One region of the Peribacillus aracenensis genome, then DNA from elsewhere that is predicted to be linked to it. Evidence: riboswitches for the same ligand, from Rfam matches in the RefSeq annotation. Region 1 holds a riboswitch; each other region holds the start of a gene.
What was found. Region 1 has a riboswitch for glycine ahead of N0M92_RS09350 (amidohydrolase). Riboswitches for the same ligand answer to the same signal wherever they lie in the genome.
Positions count from the first base shown of each region.

Region 2: another riboswitch for glycine. It lies ahead of N0M92_RS19745 (amino acid permease); the one in region 1 lies ahead of N0M92_RS09350 (amidohydrolase).
Region 3: another riboswitch for glycine. It lies ahead of gcvT (glycine cleavage system aminomethyltransferase GcvT); the one in region 1 lies ahead of N0M92_RS09350 (amidohydrolase).

Region 1 covers NZ_JANZMJ010000007.1:21,331-27,866, forward strand. The annotation lists gene N0M92_RS09345 (DNA translocase FtsK) at 1-1,922, opposite strand, end outside; partial or broken gene N0M92_RS09350 (amidohydrolase) at 2,352-3,534, opposite strand; glycine riboswitch at 3,760-3,863, opposite strand; gene N0M92_RS09355 (DUF1444 domain-containing protein) at 4,020-4,826, opposite strand; gene N0M92_RS09360 (thioredoxin family protein) at 4,877-5,188, opposite strand; gene N0M92_RS09365 (hypothetical protein) at 5,299-5,805, opposite strand; gene N0M92_RS09370 (YtoQ family protein) at 5,929-6,378, shown strand; gene N0M92_RS09375 (AraC family transcriptional regulator) at 6,487-6,536, opposite strand, start outside.
Region 2 covers NZ_JANZMJ010000022.1:66,217-72,752, reverse strand. The annotation lists gene N0M92_RS19755 (sodium:solute symporter family protein) at 1-1,314, opposite strand, end outside; gene N0M92_RS19750 (DUF3311 domain-containing protein) at 1,311-1,511, opposite strand; gene N0M92_RS19745 (amino acid permease) at 1,798-3,141, opposite strand; glycine riboswitch at 3,349-3,427, opposite strand; gene N0M92_RS19740 (amino acid permease) at 3,931-5,319, shown strand; gene N0M92_RS19735 (hypothetical protein) at 5,373-5,534, opposite strand; gene N0M92_RS19730 (hypothetical protein) at 5,586-5,798, shown strand; gene N0M92_RS19725 (FAD-binding oxidoreductase) at 5,835-6,536, shown strand, end outside.
Region 3 covers NZ_JANZMJ010000003.1:110,517-117,052, reverse strand. The annotation lists gene N0M92_RS04765 (YqzE family protein) at 52-237, shown strand; gene N0M92_RS04760 (YqhG family protein) at 284-1,084, opposite strand; gene N0M92_RS04755 (DEAD/DEAH box helicase) at 1,062-2,750, opposite strand; glycine riboswitch at 3,124-3,211, shown strand; glycine riboswitch at 3,215-3,298, shown strand; gene gcvT (glycine cleavage system aminomethyltransferase GcvT) at 3,440-4,546, shown strand; gene gcvPA (aminomethyl-transferring glycine dehydrogenase subunit GcvPA) at 4,564-5,910, shown strand; gene gcvPB (aminomethyl-transferring glycine dehydrogenase subunit GcvPB) at 5,903-6,536, shown strand, end outside.

The DNA.
Region 1 (6,536 bases):
GTGTTGATACAGACACTTTTCCCCGATCCCGTTTGCCCGGCTATCAATCCATGCGGCATCTTTCTCAAATCCGTGATGATCGGCTGACCGGATATATCGAGTCCTAAAGCGACAGCAAGCGGTGATTCATGCTCTTGAAACTCAGTACTTTCCAAAACCTCACGCAAAAATACCGGTTTGCTTTTCCTGTTCGGAATCTCGATGCCAATTGTATGTTTACCGGGAATGGGCGCTTCCATCCGCATATCCTGAGCAGCAAGGCTCAATTTGATGTCATCCATCAGGTTCGTCACCTTATTCACCTTCACTCCCGGTTCCGGATGCACCTCGAAACGAGTTACTGCCGGTCCTTGAGTGACATTGACGACCTTTGCACGGACATTGAAATTTTTCAATGTCTCATCAAGTAATAAAGTCTGTTCCTCGAGCCACTCATCATCATGTACAGCATAAGTGGGAGGTGTCAGCAATTCGATATTCGGGAACACATAATATGGATTATCCTCCGCTTCCACGGAGCCATAAACTGCCGGGGTATCGTCCTGGCCACTTTCTGCTGCCGCCTCAGTATAAACTGCTTCTTGATACCCATTTCCAGAAAGGGATTCCTGCTCCAAGAGCGGCCTAGTGACCGAACTGGAACCCATATTGGATTCAACTGTAATTTCAGGCTCGGCGGCGGTTTCCGAACCAGCCTTCGTGTCCAAAAAGGTTGGTTTAATGATCGGAGTCCCCTCTTTCGGCATAACTCTGCCCTCCTCCTGTTTCCGTTCAGGAATGGCGGATGGTTTCGCTTGTACTGCCTCCGTTTCAGCAGCATCATTCATTGGTCGCTTATCAGGTGAAGCTACTGCCCTTTCCGAATTAAGGCTTTTTTTTTCCGGCATCATCTTATCCATGAAGCTGTTTTTTTCCCGGTCTTGCTTAAGCATCATCACATTGAATGGGATATGTTTTTTCGGACGTTTAGGCTGCCCTTCAGGTGTTGCCTCTGATGGATCTTCAGGCAGTGTCCCTTGACTGACGGATGGTTGATTTGATTGTGCAGCAACCTCCTCCGGAACCGATATAGCTTCAGGCGGTGTGTCATCGGCCTGTTCGATGATGGATACAGCGACTTCGCGTCCAAAATCGACCTGGTCCTGTTCAATGGTCTCTTTTTCCACCGCAGGCTCAACTATGTCAGGCTCGCCTACTGCTTCTTCTGGCAGTGACTCTATGGAATTCCTGCGAAAGAAAGCGGGTATCTCCGAATCTTCCCTTTTTTCTTCCGCTTTTTCCGATATAAGAACGGATGGCTCTATCGTCATTTCCTCATGTGACACTTCTTTGGGAATTTCAGGGATCGATACCGGAATCTCGATATCAGCCCTTTCTTTTTTTAGGCTGCGCATTTTGCTTTCTAATTCATATTCGACAATTTCTTCAGATGGGACTATTTTTTTTTCCGGACGACGGAACCCATATATGGGTGAAGGGATTTCCGTTGGGCGGAATGGAGTATTTGACGGGACTATTTTTGAGGTTTCCTCCCGGTCGAAGCTTCTCCGTTTCGGTTCACTATCCCTTACAGGCCTTTTCGTTGTTTCTTTGGTCACATTTTTCCCCTGTTTGGGTTCATTTTCTTCCCTGTTCCTTTCCCTAGGCTTTCTTTTATTCTGCTCCCGGTCTGGAATGAGCGGAAACTTGAACTGTCCTTTTGGATATTGAAACAGGATTTTCGTATCCGGGTCTGGCGTCTGGGACATTTTTTCCACTTTTTGATTGTAAACTTTTATTTCTTCTTTCTTTGACTTCGGAAGCTTTGAAAAATCCATTTTCTTTAATGTCTCTTCATCAAGCGGCTCATCTATAATTATTTCTTCGATTTCAATAATTTCCTCTGCTTGGAACCATTTTTTCATCTTATTTAGCCATTTCAAAACTATCACTCTTTCTACATCTGTAGTTATGTAACTAATTCTACCAGTTATTTTAAAAATATCGAGAAAATTTAAGCTGAATTGGGATTGGCATCTATTTTTTTATCGCATTCCTGCTAACTTTACGAAGTTCGCAGAACTCCTATCCTATTAAACCCCTTCTGGAATGAGTTTAAACCTATCAATTGCGAATGAACATTAGCCCCTAGTCTACTATTTAAATAAAACACCGCTGTTAAATCGCGTTTACAAAGAGATTAAGTTTTCGTGCAGCCTTGGAAGCAGACTGGCCAATTCATTGCAACATCCTTCATGATACCGCCGGCGGCATTCAAATACATGCCGCAACCCATAAAACACCGTTCGTTAATACCGAACGGTGTTTTGTGGGTTTCTGCGTTTTTTTTTGCAAACAAAGACCAAAGAAGACTATTTCCATTCATAAAAACTGCATACAACCTGCGCCACTGATTTGGAGGCGATCAAAAGGGCATCTTCATCAATGTCGAATTTAGGATGGTGATTGAAATAGGCCTTTTCCACCCCTTTCGGTTTACAGCCAATGTAAAAGAAGCAGCCAGGAATCTTTTCTGCATAATACGAAAAATCTTCCGAACCTGAGAAAACCGGAAATTCCACAACATTCTTAACATCTTTGTCATTCATGCTTTCCAGGCTATTTTTCACGAATCCAGTCAGTTCAGGGTCATTATATAACGGAGGATAATCGGGCACATATGTAAGCTCGCACTGAACATCAAATTCCGTTTCTATCCCTTTAACGATCCGGTGGATTTCCTTATCGATCAGCTGCTGGGTCTCTGCCGTCATATAACGGACATCCCCTTCAATTTCTATACGATCTTTAATGACATTAAAGCTTCCCTTTCCATCGAAGGAGCCGATTGTGACTACTCCCATATCAAAAGGGTTCAAGCGGCGGCTGATTACGGTTTGTACGGCTGTCACGAAATGGGCGCCTGCCACAATCATTAGCCATATGCGGGGAGGAACCATGGCCGCCCACACCCTTTATGGCTAATTTGAAATAGGTCCGTCCAGCCATCGAATAGCCGCTGCGATACCCGACGACCCCTGCTGGATGCGAGGGGAATAAATGAATTCCAAAGACAGCGTCCAGTTCATCCAAAACCCCCGATTCCATGATGCTCTTTGCTCCACCAGGAGGTGTTTCTTCTGCATGTTGATGAATTATTTTGATCGTACCTGATAGGGAATCCTTCAGCTCAATGATGCAGTCTGCCAGTACCAATAAATAAGCGGTATGCCCATCGTGTCCGCAGGCATGCATGACACCTTCATTTTTTGAACGGAACGGGACCTCCGCTTCTTCTGTAATCGGCAGTGCATCGAAATCGGCACGGAGACCAATCGTTTTCCCTGGTTTCCCGCCTTCGATCGTCACGATGATCCCTAATCCATTTCCTGCATTCGTTTGAATCGATACATCTTTCCCGTTATAAAAATCAATGATATATTTTGCCGTTTTCTCTTCTTTGAAGGATAGCTCCGGATTCTCGTGTAAATGACGGCGGATTTGAACCATTTCCTCTTTACGGGCTTCCAGCATGTTCATTAATTTGCTTTTCACATTCACGATTATTCTCCCCCATTATTTTAAGTTGATTGGCATATTAGTAGGTTCCATGTTCGCTGCAAACCTTTTGTATGCATAATGCCCAATTAAAAAAGGACAGAGAAGGGTTGCGCAAACCTGCCGCTCCCTTCTCTGTCCTTTCACCTGAGAATTCAACTCCATTTTGGTCGTGGAGATTTCCCCGTTGACGGCACACTTCCTGCGCGCTGTCCAGAGTTGCGTCCAGCTGCGGTTCCATTTACCTGAGAGATTTGCTCCAAGGGATATTTTTGGAACTTGCTCCCCCGGCGGCTCAATGCTTTGCACTTTCCCACAACGTTCATACGCTCGTTCTATCGTTTTATTCTGTATTTTCAAAATATTACAATTTAATTATCGCCGATAAAAAAATAAATATCAACTCTAAGGGTCATAAACTCTATTAAACTTTAAAAGGACCGATGTCAGATGCTGACACGGTCCTTTTATGATTCAATATATCATTGTTCACGCTTTTTGTTTTTACCCATAATGAAGATGGGCTCCAACTCATTTTCTTCGTAAAGAAATGATAGAGCCGTTATCGGAACATGCCCGCTGGCAAAGAAGCTCATCGCCATTTGAGCAAGAATATCATAGCCCGTATCATTCTTCACATCGGCAATGATGATGACATCCTGATGGGGAATGGCAACAGCCATGGTTCCCTCGACCTTGTCCTTCATTTCCCGAAGCCATGAATCATTCAGGATCCTGCTGGCATCATACCCATCATTCGTGTTCAAAAAATAAAATGCATTACCTGCAACGATATCCGACTTCATTTCAGTGGAAAGGGAACGGGCATTGAAAAGGGCAATTTCACGGATCCTGTCACCCTGCCAATTTTCCCGTTGAATCATCTTTTCATCTATAAGACGGTAGGTTTTCCCTAAATCAAGGGCATAAAAAATCCGGGTTTCAGCCGTATGCTCATCGAATAAAAATGGATTTCCTTCTTCCGATTCCATTGGAAAGGAGGTCGAGCGGATGACTGGGAAAATGAATTTCTCCTTGCCTTCCATGCTGTGTACTCCCCCCATCACATTCAGGGCCTCTTCCACGTAATAGATAATTTCATCGATGGCCTTTTCCTGTACGTTTTCATAGTTAGCAAGTACAGGAGGCAACTCGATGGTGATCCCCTTCCCGGTCTTCACATTTTCCACCCGTAACGTATCTTGCTTGCTATCGAATTTGAATGTGCGATTTTCATCTTTTAAACGTTCTTTCAGGATATTTTTCAGCTTCGTGCTGTCCATTTTCATGACTGACCCTCCTCTTCATTGAAAAATCCCCAGCGAGAAGGGGAAATTAATTATAGTGATTGAATGAATTCCTCAATTTGTTCTTGCGTTTTGCGATCCTTGCTCACGAATCTGCCTAACTCTACACCATTATCATACGCGATGAAACTTGGTATGCCGAATACATCATTCGCCGCACACACATCGATGAATTCATCACGGTCCACATGAATGAATGTAAAGTCAGGAAATTTCGTTTCAATCTCCGGCATGATCGGTTCGATTACACGGCAATCCCCGCACCATGTCGCTGAAAAAAGAAAGATATGTTTGCCTTCATTTTTCAATGCATCATATTGCTCAACGGTTTGTAAATTTTCCATTTGAATATTCCTCCTGCTCTAAATGACACCATAGTTTTTATAATCCCATCATACCAGACTCTCCAGAAATCAACCATTAATACGGATCGGTTGAACGGCCGTGATAAAGCTTATTTCTGGGGCACGGATGAAACGATTTCCATCATTTGTTTTGCATCGGTTTTTAATTGGTCTTTATCCGTTTCGGTTGTCAGCTTCACCCCGCCGATCCCCACTGCAAGCTCATACTTTTCTTTCGGTATCTCTTTGACCGAAATAAAGCCGAATTTATCATCGGTTTGGAAAGAATGCAGCATTACATTTTGATCACCTTGTTCTTTTATCGCCAAATATAACACGGAGCTGTCTTCTTTTTCATTTGGATTGACAAATAATATATAAATCTTATCATCTTTTTGTAAAATCAAATTATTATCATGTTCTTCCACTACTTTAAAATCCTTTGGCAGATAAACCTGAATTAGCCCCGCCACTTGATTGGGCTGTTTTTCATCGTCACGAAAAGCCACTTCAGCAGCCTTCATTGCCTTTTCGGTTTGTCTCTCAATGCCTGAGCAGCCCGCGATCAAACTGCTTATCAACAGGAAAACAAGGATATTCTTATTCGATAAAGCCATCGTCATTCCTCCAGCCGTCTCTTTTACTACCTTATGGATAATATTATCCTTATTTATGGAATTCATCCATTTTCTAAAAAACATGGTACAATGAAAGCAATTTTAATACCGAGGAGGAAAACAATGAAGTTAACCGTGTATCTTGCTGGGGAGATCCATTCGAATTGGAGAAGTGAGCTGAGAGATAAGGCCGCTGCACTGAAGCTCCCTTTAGAATTTGTAGGCCCGATGGAAAATCATGAACGCTCCGATGATATCGGTGAAGATATCCTCGGGGAACAGCCGAATCCCATCCTGAAGGATGCGGCAGCTTCCCAAATCAATAATTTACGGACAGCTCTTTTGATGAAAAAAGCTGATCTTGTTGTCGCTCTATTTGGCGAGAAATATAAACAGTGGAATACCGCCATGGACGCAAGCACCGCCATCTCCCTGGGTAAACCGCTTATTTTGATTCGTCCGGAATCCCATCATCATGCCTTAAAGGAATTATCGGAAAAGGCGAGTGTCACGGTAGAATCCGTCAATCAAGCGATGAAAGTGCTTTCTTATATTTTTGAAGAAGGGCTGTAAAACTCCCTGCCCCTTCACTGCTCAGCTCAAGTATGAATGTTTGATCATTATAAAGAAATGAAAAAAAGCTTGCAGGGCCTCCCCTGCAAGCGAAAAGAATTTTTTAACTTATCCCTTTTTTATGGGAATCCAAATTTCAGAGTAATAGTCAGGGTTTG
Region 2 (6,536 bases), on a different contig from region 1:
ACTGAGTGTAATGCAGATGACGATGAATAATCCGGTGATGATGCCGGCGATTGCGCCATATTTATTGATGGGATTATTCTTCTTCAGACTAAAGAGCAGGGACGGGAATAGCTGTGTAATGAGACTGTATCCCATAAGAATTAATGCTGACATCGTTTCACCGCCGTTTAAGGTGAAGTAGACGGCTATAAGGGCAATGACTGGAACAAGGAACTTTGCCAATCGTACAACGTGGCGATCGGATACTGCAGGTGCAAATTCCTTATAGACATTTTTCGCGAGCAGTGTAGCGACGCTCATCAAAAGCATGGATCCCGGCACCAAGGCGGTCAACAATCCAGCTCCTCCGATTATGCCTATAAACCATGGATCAAAGGTCTCGATCGAAAGGCGCAGCAATGAGAGGTCTGCCTCTGCCCCAACGAGTCCGGGCACTTTCAATATAGCTGTAAACCCAACGAAAAAGACGAATAACAGCATGAGCGTATATAAAGGGCTGATGATGGCATTTTTTCGAAATACCTTGCCGCTGCGTGCTGAAAAGACAGCGCTGAAAACTTGCGGCCACATATAGAAACCGAATACGAGCAATATTACCGTGGAGATAAACCATGATACGCTAAGTCCCTGGTCAGGGAACTTTAGAAAACCAGGCTTGGCCGCGTCAATCGCTTCAAACATCGGCTGAAATCCGCCAAAGTAATGAATCGGCAAATAAATCCCCAAAAATCCTATTATGGCGACCATCATGATATCTTTAATGACCGCTGTCCAAACGGAACCGTGTATACCGGAGATCATCACATAAATGGTAAGGCTGATCGCCCCCATCCAAACAGCCTCGGACATTGAGATGGCACCATAGGATGCTTCTGAGACAATGATTCCCAATCCTTTCAGCTGCACGACGATTACTGGAATCATCGACACCACACCGACAAGTGCAGCCAAAATTCCTAAACTGGGACTATTATATTTGCTCACAAAGAAATCGGATTGGGACATCAGTTTATTTTCTTTGGCATAATTCCATATTTCCGGAAGGAGCCAATAGGATAATACGTAAGACAAAGTAATGTAAATTAGAACATATAGAGCGGGTGCGCCCTTGCCATATGCCCAGCCGCTGCCGCCAAGGAAGGAGAAGGTCGTATAGATTTCACCGGCCATCAGCAGAAAGACGAAAATCGCCCCAAAACCACGTCCGCCCACCGTCCATTGTTCCAAGTCCATATCTTTTCCTTTTGAAGAGCGTATCCCTAAAAATATCGATAGAAGTAAAAATGCTAAAATGATTAAGAGAGCAATATTCATTCCTGGTCACCTTCCCGATTCCTGGGATCCAGCTTATACATGATGCCCAATATGGCAGAGGTAAGGACCACCCACATAGCCATCCAGAACATATTGAAAGGCATCCCTAATACATATGGTTCTATTTTATTAACAAAAGGTAGAAATCCTAGTATGCCTATAAAAGGAACTAGAGTAAGGATATATATAATCTTCATTAAACAAACCCCTCCGTTTTAAATAAGTGAAACGTCCATCAATGGGGTTTATTCTTCAAGGCCACTGATGGCTGGGTGAAGCAAATCGGGAAGGAAAATTCATGCAAGACGGATTTACCTTCTTTTAAAAAGGTCCGATGATATATAATAGCTTACACTATTTTGATATAAAATTTAATGCAATTAGCTGATATATTTTAGCAAAAACACGCCAATTGCCTATTCTTGATCTGTTTCATGGACGGATAAAGCCTTGAATCGAATCGAATTCAAGGCTTTTTTTCCTTTAGCTATATTTTTTTCGATAGTTATATAGTATCACCAAGAGTATGAACCAGATTGGGGTCAAAAGCAGTGATAGTCGTGTAGCTTCAGCGAATAGCATAACAATAAGGATGAATAGGAATAATCCTAAAATAGCGTAATTGACAAAGGGTGTAAAAGGAGCCTTGAAAGTCGATTGAGCTCTTAGATCAGGCCTTGTTTTCGAATATTTGATATGGGAGATCAAGATGATGCTCCATACCCAAATGAAACAGATGGCACTGATGGTCGTCACCACGGTAAACGCCTGTTCCGGTATCAGCTTGCTCAATAATGCCCCTATTGATACAACGATGGTGGATGTTAATAAGGCATTGCTTGGAACAGCCTGTTTATTTAATTTTTCCAGTTTAGCAGGGGCTTCGCCATTCCTGCTTAACGTATAGAGTATCCGGCTTGTTGAAAATAAACCACTGTTGCATGCAGAAGCAGCGGATGTCAACACGACGAAGTTGATGATTCCTGCAGCGACAGGAATGCCGATTAACGCAAAGACCTCTACAAATGGGCTGCTCGAGGCATTAAGTTGTGTCCATGGGTTGACACAGAGAATGACGAATAGGGCACCAACATAGAAAAGTAAAATCCGGACAGGGATTTTATTGATGGCAGAGGGAATGTTCTTTTTCGGGTTCGCCGTTTCCGCTGCGGAGACCCCGACCAATTCGACACCGACAAATGAGAATACGACCAACTGTAAAGATAATAGGAATCCGGAAATGCCATTGGGGAACATGCCCCCATGATTCCATAGGTTCGTTACGGAAACCGTTCCGGTATTGGTATTGAAACCGATGATCAAAAGAATGACTCCTACGACGATCAAGGTAATGATCGTGATTACTTTAATGATGGCAAACCAAAATTCCAATTCGCCAAATAACTTAACGGTCAATAGGTTCAATCCTAACAGAATGACTAGGCATATTAGAGCCGGAATCCATTGAGGGATATCGAACCAATATTGTATATAGACACCGACAGCTATGATATCGGCCATTGCGGTCATGATCCAACAGAACCAATATGTCCAACCTGTCACGAATCCAGCCCATGGACCGACATATTCGGTTGCAAATTCAGTGAATGATGCATAACCTGCATTGGATAATAGCAATTCGCCCAGCGCCCTCATCACAAAAAACAAGGCAATCCCTATTATCAGATAGGAGAATATAATGGAAGGCCCAGCCAATTGTATGGCTTTTCCGGATCCTAAAAATAAACCGGTGCCAATGGTTCCTCCTATTGCAATCAGTTGTACATGTCGATTTTTTAAATCTCTTTTTAATTCCTGTTTAGCCAATTCTTGCGCCCCCGTTTTTTATAGTCTTGTTAGTGAATGATTTCAACCTGCATGGTCTTGGAGAGAGGGGCGTGATTTTTTGCCCTGCTTGCCTATTCCATTGGTTTTCAAGAGTGTAGTTTTAAGTCCAATCACAAATTGGACAATAAAAAAAGAGATTGGATAATACCAATCTCTTAAAGGGTTCAGAATAACAATTCTATCATTCGTTACTCTTCTGTCCTTTTGCCTGAGATTGTGAATCCTTCGGCGCTGCATCTTGTACAGTCTCTCCAGAAGCTGCTCCTGCTATAGTGTCATCCATAGCATTCATCGCTTGCTTGTATGCGGTTGTGAAGAAATGTCTGTCAGTGTTAATCTTCCACTGTTGGATCATTCATTATGCTTATAAAATAATATTGGAATTCTATCATCTATTTTTCGGTAGGTCAACAAATTTTTTTGAAATGAAACCGGCATTATGTGCAGATTAATGGTGGCCTGTATTAACTTAAGGTTTAAGCAGAAGTGATTGTTTTCTACACTTTTTGAATTATCACTATTATAAAATACTGAACATCATTTTTTTAAAATGATATTTTTAAATTAAAAAGTCGACAAGATATTATTGGTAACTGTTTTTTTCAAAAATACAATTGTACTTTTACAGAATATTTACTATTATAAAATAAGAAAACATAATTGAAGTGTTATGTAATATTGATTACGATAAAGCATTTCTAATTAAAAGAGAGTGTTCGTGGCAAGGATGGAAAAGCATTACCGATATTGCATCTGGGGGAGTTAATCATGTCGAACAAGGAATTAAAGAGAGGGCTGGAATCAAGACATATTCAAATGATAGCTTTAGGCGGAACCATTGGGGTCGGGTTATTTATGGGTTCTGCGAGCACGATCAAATGGACCGGGCCCTCTGTTATGCTTGCTTATGCAATCGCAGGTATTTTTATATTTTTCATCATGCGTTCCATGGGTGAGATGCTATATTTAGAACCGACTACAGGTTCTTTTGCAACCTTTGCAAGCAGTTATATACATCCCTTGGCAGGTTATATGACTGCTTGGAGCAATTGGTTTCAGTGGGTAATTGTCGGAATGTCCGAAATCATCGCGGTTGGGTTGTATATGCAATATTGGTTCCCGGAGTTACCTGCTTGGATACCAGGTGTGGTCGCCATGATCATCTTGGGGGCAGCAAACCTCATTTCCGTTAAATCCTTCGGGGAATTTGAATTTTGGTTTGCACTAATAAAAATCATAACCATCATATTGATGATCATTGCCGGCCTTGGCCTTATCTTCTTTGGAATAGGGAATGGCGGGGATGCAATCGGATTATCGAATCTTTGGGCAAATGGCGGCTTCTTTACGGGAGGCTGGACAGGATTCTTCTTCGCTCTCTCCCTTGTCGTGGCTTCCTATCAAGGCGTTGAGCTTATCGGCATAACAGCCGGGGAAGCGAAAAATCCAACGAAGACCGTAACAAAAGCAATCCAAACAATCATATGGCGCATTTTAATTTTCTACATTGGTGCCATATTCGTCATCGTGACAGTATTCCCTTGGGATCAACTGGATGACTTAGGCAGTCCATTTGTTTCAACCTTTGCCAAAATAGGTATCACTGCTGCGGCAGGCATCATTAATTTCGTTGTAATCACTGCGGCAATGTCTGGATGCAACAGTGGGATTTTCAGTGCAGGACGTATGCTTTATACACTCGCATTGAATGGCCAAGCTCCGAAAGCCTTTGCCAAAGTATCTAAAAATGGAGTGCCGGCATATTGCACGATCGCTGTACTTTTGGGATTGGGCATCGGGGTTATCCTGAATTACCTTGCACCGCCGCAATTATTCCTTTATGTGTACAGTGCGAGTGTATTGCCCGGGATGATTCCATGGTTTGTCTTACTTATCAGTGAGCTTAAATTCAGAAAGGTGAATGCTGCCGAAATGGAGAAACATCCGTTCAAAATGCCGTTGGCCCCTTTCAGTAACTATGCGACAATTGCCTTTTTACTGATGGTACTGGTCGGTATGTGGATCAATCCTAGCACAAGGATTTCCTTGGTTGTCGGTATCGTTTTCCTAGCAATGGTCGCAGCAAGCTATTACATGCTGAAAATGGATAAACGAACACCATTGGATGTTAAATCCGATGATGAGATTTCGGGATAAGGTAACAAAAAGCCCTTCTCTTAATTCGAGAAGGGCTTTTTTGTCTTTTGGGATTAATTGAGGAATTCACGAGTAAATGCGTTGAATTCACGAGTAAATGCGTTGAATTCACGAGTAAAGCTGGAATTCACGAGTAAAACCGTTGAATTCACGAGTAAAACCGTTGAATTCACGAGTAAATACTTGGAATTCACGAGTAAATGCGTGGAATTCACGAATAAAACCGTTGAATTCACGAGTAAATGCGTGGAATTCACGAGTAAAGCGTGGAATTCACGAGTAAAGCCGTTGAATTCACGAGTAAAACCGTTGAATTCACGAGTAAATACTTGGAATTCACGAGTAAATGCGTGGAATTCACGAGTAAAACCGTTGAATTCACGAGTAAAGCCGTTGAATTCACGAGTAGAGCTAATTTGACACCATTACCAGGAAGTGTCAGCAGGGGGAATGTATCTTTCTGCCAGGTTTTTTCATAGGATGTAACATATTTACCCGAGGAAGGGGTTATCTTTTTGGAAAGAACAAAGCTTACCGGGCGTATCGTTACACCTAATGATGCTGAATATGAGCATGCCAGGATAAATAATAACTTGAGTTTTGCTAAATTCCCAAAGGTTATTGTGTTTTGTCAAAATTCCAATGATGTATTGAATTCATTAAAGTGGGCCCGGGAAAATCATGCACCTTTCCGGGTTAGGAGCGGCAGGCACAGTTATGAAAATTTTTCATTAGTGAATGGCGGTCTAGTCATTGATATTAGTGAAATGTACAATATCAAGGTCAATCGTGAAAAAATGATCGCAAAAATTGAAGCCGGAGCTGATTTAGGGCGAGTATATAATACGTTATGGAACTATGGCACGACGATTCCGGCTGGGACCGAAAGCAGTGTTGGTGTTGTAGGTCTAACGCTCGGCGGTGGTATAGGTATGTTAACGAGACGCTTTGGACTTACTTGTGACAATCTACTTGAAATAGAAATAGTAAGGGCGTGTGGAAAGAGGGGAGCCAAACTCATTAAAGCAAATAGGAAAATCAATAGTGATTTATTTTGGGCATGCTGCGGGGGAGGAGGGGGAAACTTTGGCATAGTCACTTCTCTTACTTTCAGGGTACACCCCGTATCAAGGGTATCCATTTTCTCCGTCACATGGGGGTGGGAAGATTTCGAAGCGGTATTTGAAGCCTGGCAGGATTGGGCCCCTCAAGCTGAT
Region 3 (6,536 bases), on a different contig from region 1:
GAATAAAAGGAGCGTAAACCGGACATACTTTGCATAGGGTGATGATTTTAAATGTCTACAAACGCTTATATCAAATACCTGACGCAGCAGCTTGTCGAGTATTTTAATCTGACGAAAAAAGAACGAAAAGAAAAGCGCCGTCACAGAAAAGAGGATAAAAATCATGGTATGTCCCATTGGTTTGGCATTGTCCCTTTTGCTTTGTCGATGTTCGTAAGGAAAAATATCAAAAAATGAAACAGATGTCCCGAACTTAGGACATCTGTTTCTTTTCGTTCTATACTTATCCCAATGCCCTATCTGACAGGTAAAATAATCCTCCGTTTATGATGGATATTCTGATGTTGGGTTCATATTGGGCTTTTAGTGCTTCTTTCTCGGTATAATAACTCTCACTTTTTTCGTCCATATCCTTGTAAAAATGCTCCAATAAATTCAAATCATTCTGCCAGCGCAGCATTGCTTCCTCCGCCCAGGAATGGTCATCATCCTCGAAACTGGTCCTGATGTATGTATCCAGTCTTGCCAATCCACTCTTGGGCATGATTAAAGGTGAAAGCGTAAAGGAGTAATCCGGTATTTTTGGGGTGACCTTTACAGGTAAAACCCGATGGTGAAACCTTTCCATGATTTCACCCGAGATTAAATTCAATCCGATCGACATGAAAGTATCTTTTTTACGGTCGCATTGATAGGATATTTTCACATTCAGGGTCAGCCAAGGAAACAAAGGATTATTTCCGCCGCCCTTTGGTGGAGGAGTATCCTCAAAAAGTCTAGTATATCCTGCCAGCTTTTTGGTTGATTGAATAATCTGATGTAGGCGTGGGGAGCCAAAATGAATCATTTCTCCCTTTAAATCGGCTGGAGCCTGTTCTGGATCGGTAATGAAAGTCATCTGTGCTGGGTTCGGAACGCCACCTGTTTTTTCTAGATAATGCCAATAAAAGGGTCTGTTCATCAATTCTTTATCCATTTCAATCGTCAATTGGACTGTAAGGTGGGTCGGCGCATTATCCAGTATTTCACAATCGTTGGCCTGAAAGTAAGTTTTTAAAAAATCATGAATTTCCCGTTGCTGCATGAACCTCACCTTCCTTCATGGATTGGGCGAATTGGATTAATGATGAAAAATTATCCATCTTAATCCTCATTTCGCCCTCTGTTTTGGACTCGCCGACCACATCGATTAAATATTCTTCAATGTTGTTAATATCCAGTTTGGTTAGAATATCATCCAATTCTCCAATTACTTTTTCAAATAAATTTATTTTTTCGTATAGTAACTTCAGAATATGTTCTTCTACTGTATTTTTCGTGGCAAAGTTATAAATCATTACATCTTCTTCCTGACCAAGGCGGTGAATCCGTCCAATTCTCTGTTCGAGCCTCATGGGGTTCCATGGCAGGTCAAAATTAATCAAGTGATGGCAAAACTGAAGGTTTATCCCTTCCCCGCCAGCTTCTGTTGCAATTAATACCTGTATATTCTTTTGGAATAATTCTCTCATCCAGTCTTTCTTTCCGCGCTTAAAACCGCCTCGGAAAGGAACCGAAGAAATTCCATTCTGCTGTAGGTACCATTGGAGATATAGCTGAGTCGCCCGGTATTCGGTAAAGATAATCACTTTGTCATCAATTTTCTTGATCAGTTCCAAAGCTTTTTCAGCCTTGGAGTTCTGAACTGTTTCATTCACTTTAGAAAATAAATCATCAAGCTTTGCCAAAAAGTCAGGGGAAGGCTGATCATATTTTTCTTTCATATTCTTTAAAGTATAAAAGACCGCCTCTCTGCTGCTGCATGCTTCCCTTTGGAGGGTGAGAGCCGAAAAGGCGCTTCCTTTTGATCCATCCGAAATAGGCTTGAATTTGGAAACAGCATCATACAATGCCTGTTCCGTTGGAGAAAATTCAATGGTGATGGTTTCCACATGCCGTTTTGTCCATTCAATGCCAGTATCGGCCCGCCGGTTTCGAATCATGACAGTATTGACCAGTTCCTTTAGGTGTTCATCTTCAATGATGTTGCGGCCTTTCCCTTTATACTTTTCCGAAAAGAGCGAAGCATTTCCCAAGTGGCCCGGTTTCAATAACGAAACGAGGTGAAAAATCTCCTCGACTTTATTTTGAATCGGAGTGGCTGTCAGGAGTAAACAAAATTTCTTTTTCAGATTTTGGACGAATTTATAGTTCTTCGTCTTATTATTTTTAAGTTTATGAGCCTCATCAATAATGATGAAGTCATATTCCTGAGTGAAAATGATATCTCGATGTGGAGCGCGTTTCGCTGTATCGATGGATGAAATGACTACATCACAGGATTCCCAAACATAACTTTTTCTCTGAACGACTGCAGGTATATGAAACTTGGTATTCAATTCAAAAGCCCATTGTGTGACAAGGGAGGCTGGAACAAGGATCAATACTTTTTTTACAAGGCCCCTAATCATATACTCTTTTAGGATCAAGCCTGCTTCAATTGTTTTTCCGAGCCCCACCTCATCAGCTAAAATGGCCTTTCCATTCATCTTTTCCACCACTTGCTTCGCTGCTTCCAATTGATGGGGAAGCGGGGTTAACTGCGGAAGGTGCTTGGGCGCCTGTAAACCTTCAAAATCAGGGATGATAAGATTTTCCTCCATTTGAACCGCCAACTTATAAAGATCCCAATTTCCCCATGGACCGTCATTTTCCATTTTTTGCAGAAGCTCGTCATTCCATTCAGAATTGAAGGATATATTGATTTTCATAGAAATAACTCCCTCTTAAATCATAATTTCCTTAATAAAGGGTCAAAACCCGAACATTTCGTATGTGAAGTAAGAAAAATATTTCTCTTCAAAAGATATTGCAGAGATAAGTTTCTTAGGGTAGGATATAAGTATATTTAGAAAATTCAATTTCCAAACGCTACAAAGAATCTTTGTACATCTATTTTGCAGTTCGCGTTTTCTTAGTATGGGCTATAGGCTCTTAATTTATCCAAGATTACTGAAGGAGACACTCAAACGGTTTCTGAAGTTTTAGGAGAATTGGCAGAGAATGCATTACATGATGCTCAAAGGTTTTACCGATGCTTGGGGCTATTTCGCTTCCTTTCATTGGCGAACCATTCATATGCGGGTGAAGATAAGGGGAGAGACTACGGATGTAGCGCCGAAGGAGCAAACTTAGCAGTGAATCTCTCAGGCAAAAGAACTCTTATTGGACGCAACTCTGGAGAGCGCCGCCCGTTTTGGGACGGCCACCAAAGGGGAAAACCTATTACATAGGTAAACTTTCAGGTTTCAGGACAGAGAAAAAGCTCAAATGGGCTTTCTCTGTCCTTTTTTGTGCTTTTTTCACATCATGAATCAGGATATACCTGATGCGAAATGACAAGAAGCTTTTGATAATGAAGCCAATTAATTTTTTAAAAAAATCTGAAGGGGGTCATTTTTTGACCAATTTAAAAAGAACACCACTATTTGAGGTTTATCGTGAATACGGAGGTAAAACGATCGATTTTGGCGGCTGGGAACTTCCTGTCCAATTTTCGGGTATTAAGGACGAACATGAAGCCGTACGTACAAAAGCGGGGTTATTCGATGTTTCCCATATGGGGGAAGTCGATGTTAAGGGTCCTGGGAGCCTTTCCTTTTTACAGAAGATGCTGACTAATGATATATCAAAGCTGCAGCAGGGCGGTGCCCAATATAACGCCATGTGTTATGAAAACGGAGGCACGGTTGATGATCTTATCGTGTATAAAAGGGCAGAGGATGACTATCTGCTCGTGGTCAATGCAGCGAATACAGAAAAAGATTTCAATTGGCTTCAAGCTAATTTAATGGAAGATGTCCAAATTACGAATGTATCGAGTGACTATACACAGCTGGCACTTCAAGGACCATCTGCAGAAAAGATATTACAAAAACTATCGGGAAATACTGACTTAAGTGAAATTGGATTTTTCAAGTTCAAGGAAAACGTCCTGATTAACGGTATCTCCACGTTGGTATCCCGTACTGGATACACTGGTGAAGATGGTTTTGAGATATATAGTGACAGTGAAAATGGTCCTGCCCTTTGGAAGGCGATTATGGAAGCCGGAAAGGAAGAGGGGGTTCAGCCGATTGGTTTAGGTGCTCGTGATACACTGCGTTTTGAAGCGAAACTGCCGCTGTATGGGCAAGAGCTTTCAGCGGACATCACCCCGATAGAGGCCGGTATTGGTTTTGCAGTGAAAGTGGATAAGGAAGTGGATTTTTTCGGGAAAGCCGTTCTTGCTGAGCAAAAGGAGAATGGAGCTCCCCGCAAGCTTGTGGGAATTGAAATGATTGACCGTGGCATTCCGCGTCATGGGTATAAGATCTACAGCGGTGATAAAGTCATTGGTGAGGTCACGACCGGTACCCAATCACCCACGTTGAAGAAAAACGTGGGATTGGTACTTATCGATAAGGAATTTTCGGTACTGGATGCGGAAGTCGAAGTGGAAATCCGTTCCAAGCGTTTGAAAGCCGTTATCATACAAACACCTTTTTATAAAAAACCACGTAAATAGAGGGGAATGGTCATTAGATGAAACATCGTTATTTACCTATGACAGAGCAAGATAAACAAGAAATGCTGGAAGTGATAGGGGTATCTTCTGCTCAAGAACTTTTCAATGATATCCCTGAAAGCGTTCGTTTTCAAGGAGAATACGATATTAAGCCTGCTAAATCGGAACCTGCATTAATGAAAGAATTATCAAGGCTTGCTGCCAAGAATGCGGACCTTAAAAACTATGCTTCCTTCCTTGGTGCGGGTGTCTATGATCATTACGCACCGGTCATCGTCGATCATGTTTTATCCCGTTCAGAGTTTTATACGGCTTATACACCGTATCAGCCAGAAATTTCACAGGGCGAGCTTCAGGCGATCTTTGAATATCAAACGATGATATGCGAATTGACGGGAATGGATGTAGCTAACTCTTCCATGTATGATGGCGGGACGGCGCTAGCCGAAGCAGCCATGCTTGCTTCAGGCCAGACGCGGCGCAAGAAGATTCTCATTTCAGGAACCGTTCATCCTGAATCAAGGGAAGTTGTGAAGACATATGCGAAAGGGCAACGGGTGGAAGTGGTCGAAATTCCTTATAAAGACGGTGTGACGGATTTAGCTGCTTTAAGGGAATTGGCGAATGATGACATTGCAGGAGTGATTGTGCAATATCCGAACTTTTTTGGCCGCATCGAGCCATTGAAAGAAATGGAGGAAATCATTCATGGTGTCAAGTCCATGTTTATCGTTTCCAGTAACCCGCTTGCATTGGGAGCTTTGACACCCCCTGGAGCACTCGGTGCAGATATCGTAACGGGGGATGCCCAGCCATTCGGCATTCCAGCGGCATTTGGGGGACCTCATTGTGGCTATTTTGCCGTTACCAATAAACTTGTTCGGAAAGTTCCGGGACGACTCGTCGGTCAAACGGTGGATGAAAACGGTAAAAGGGGGTTTGTACTGACCCTTCAAGCTCGTGAACAGCACATCCGCCGTGACAAAGCCACATCCAACATTTGTTCCAATCAAGCTTTGAATGCCTTGGCAGCTTCTGTCGCAATGACCGCGCTTGGGAAAAAGGGTGTCAAAGAAATGGCTGTGCAAAATATTCAAAAAGCGCATTATGCGAAAAAAACAATTATGGCAAAAGGGGTGGAAGTGATATTCGACGGTCCTTCATTTAATGAATTTGTCATTAAACTGCCTGCTTCGTTTTCAGAAATCAATAAAAACCTTTTTGAAAAAGGGATGATCGGCGGCTTCGATTTAGGGACGGTTTATCCTGAGCTGAAAGATCATATGCTGGTCGCGGTAACTGAACTTAGAACTAAAGAAGAAATTGATGCACTTGCGCAGGAATTGGGGGATCAACATGAATAATCAAGATCAATCACTCATTTTTGAAATCAGTACTTCCGGTCGAATCGGATACAGTCTGCCAGAAATGGATGTTGCAACTATTTCGCTCGAAGAAATTCTTCCTGCCGACTACATCCGTGAAGAAGAGGCAGAACTTCCTGAGGTGTCCGAACTTGATATCATGCGTCATTATACAGCACTTTCCAAGCGGAATCATGGGGTGGATTCGGGTTTTTATCCGCTGGGTTCATGCACGATGAAATATAATCCGAAAATAAATGAAAATGTGGCGCGCTTCAACGGTTTTGCCCATATCCATCCATATCAGGATCCGGCTACTGTTCAGGGAGCATTGGGACTATTATTTGATTTGCAGGAACACTTAACGGAAATCACCGGGATGGACCAAGTGACATTACAGCCTGCAGCAGGTGCTCACGGTGAATGGACTGGATTGATGATGATTCGCGCTTTTCACGAAGCGAATGGCGATACAGAACGGACTAAAGTGATTGTACCTGATTCTGCACACGGTACGAATCCTGCCTCTGCAACTGTTGCCGGGCTTGAAACGATTACAGTGAAGTCGGATGAAAATGGGTTAGTCGACCTTGAGGATTTAAAGCGTGTTGTCGGACCGGATACCG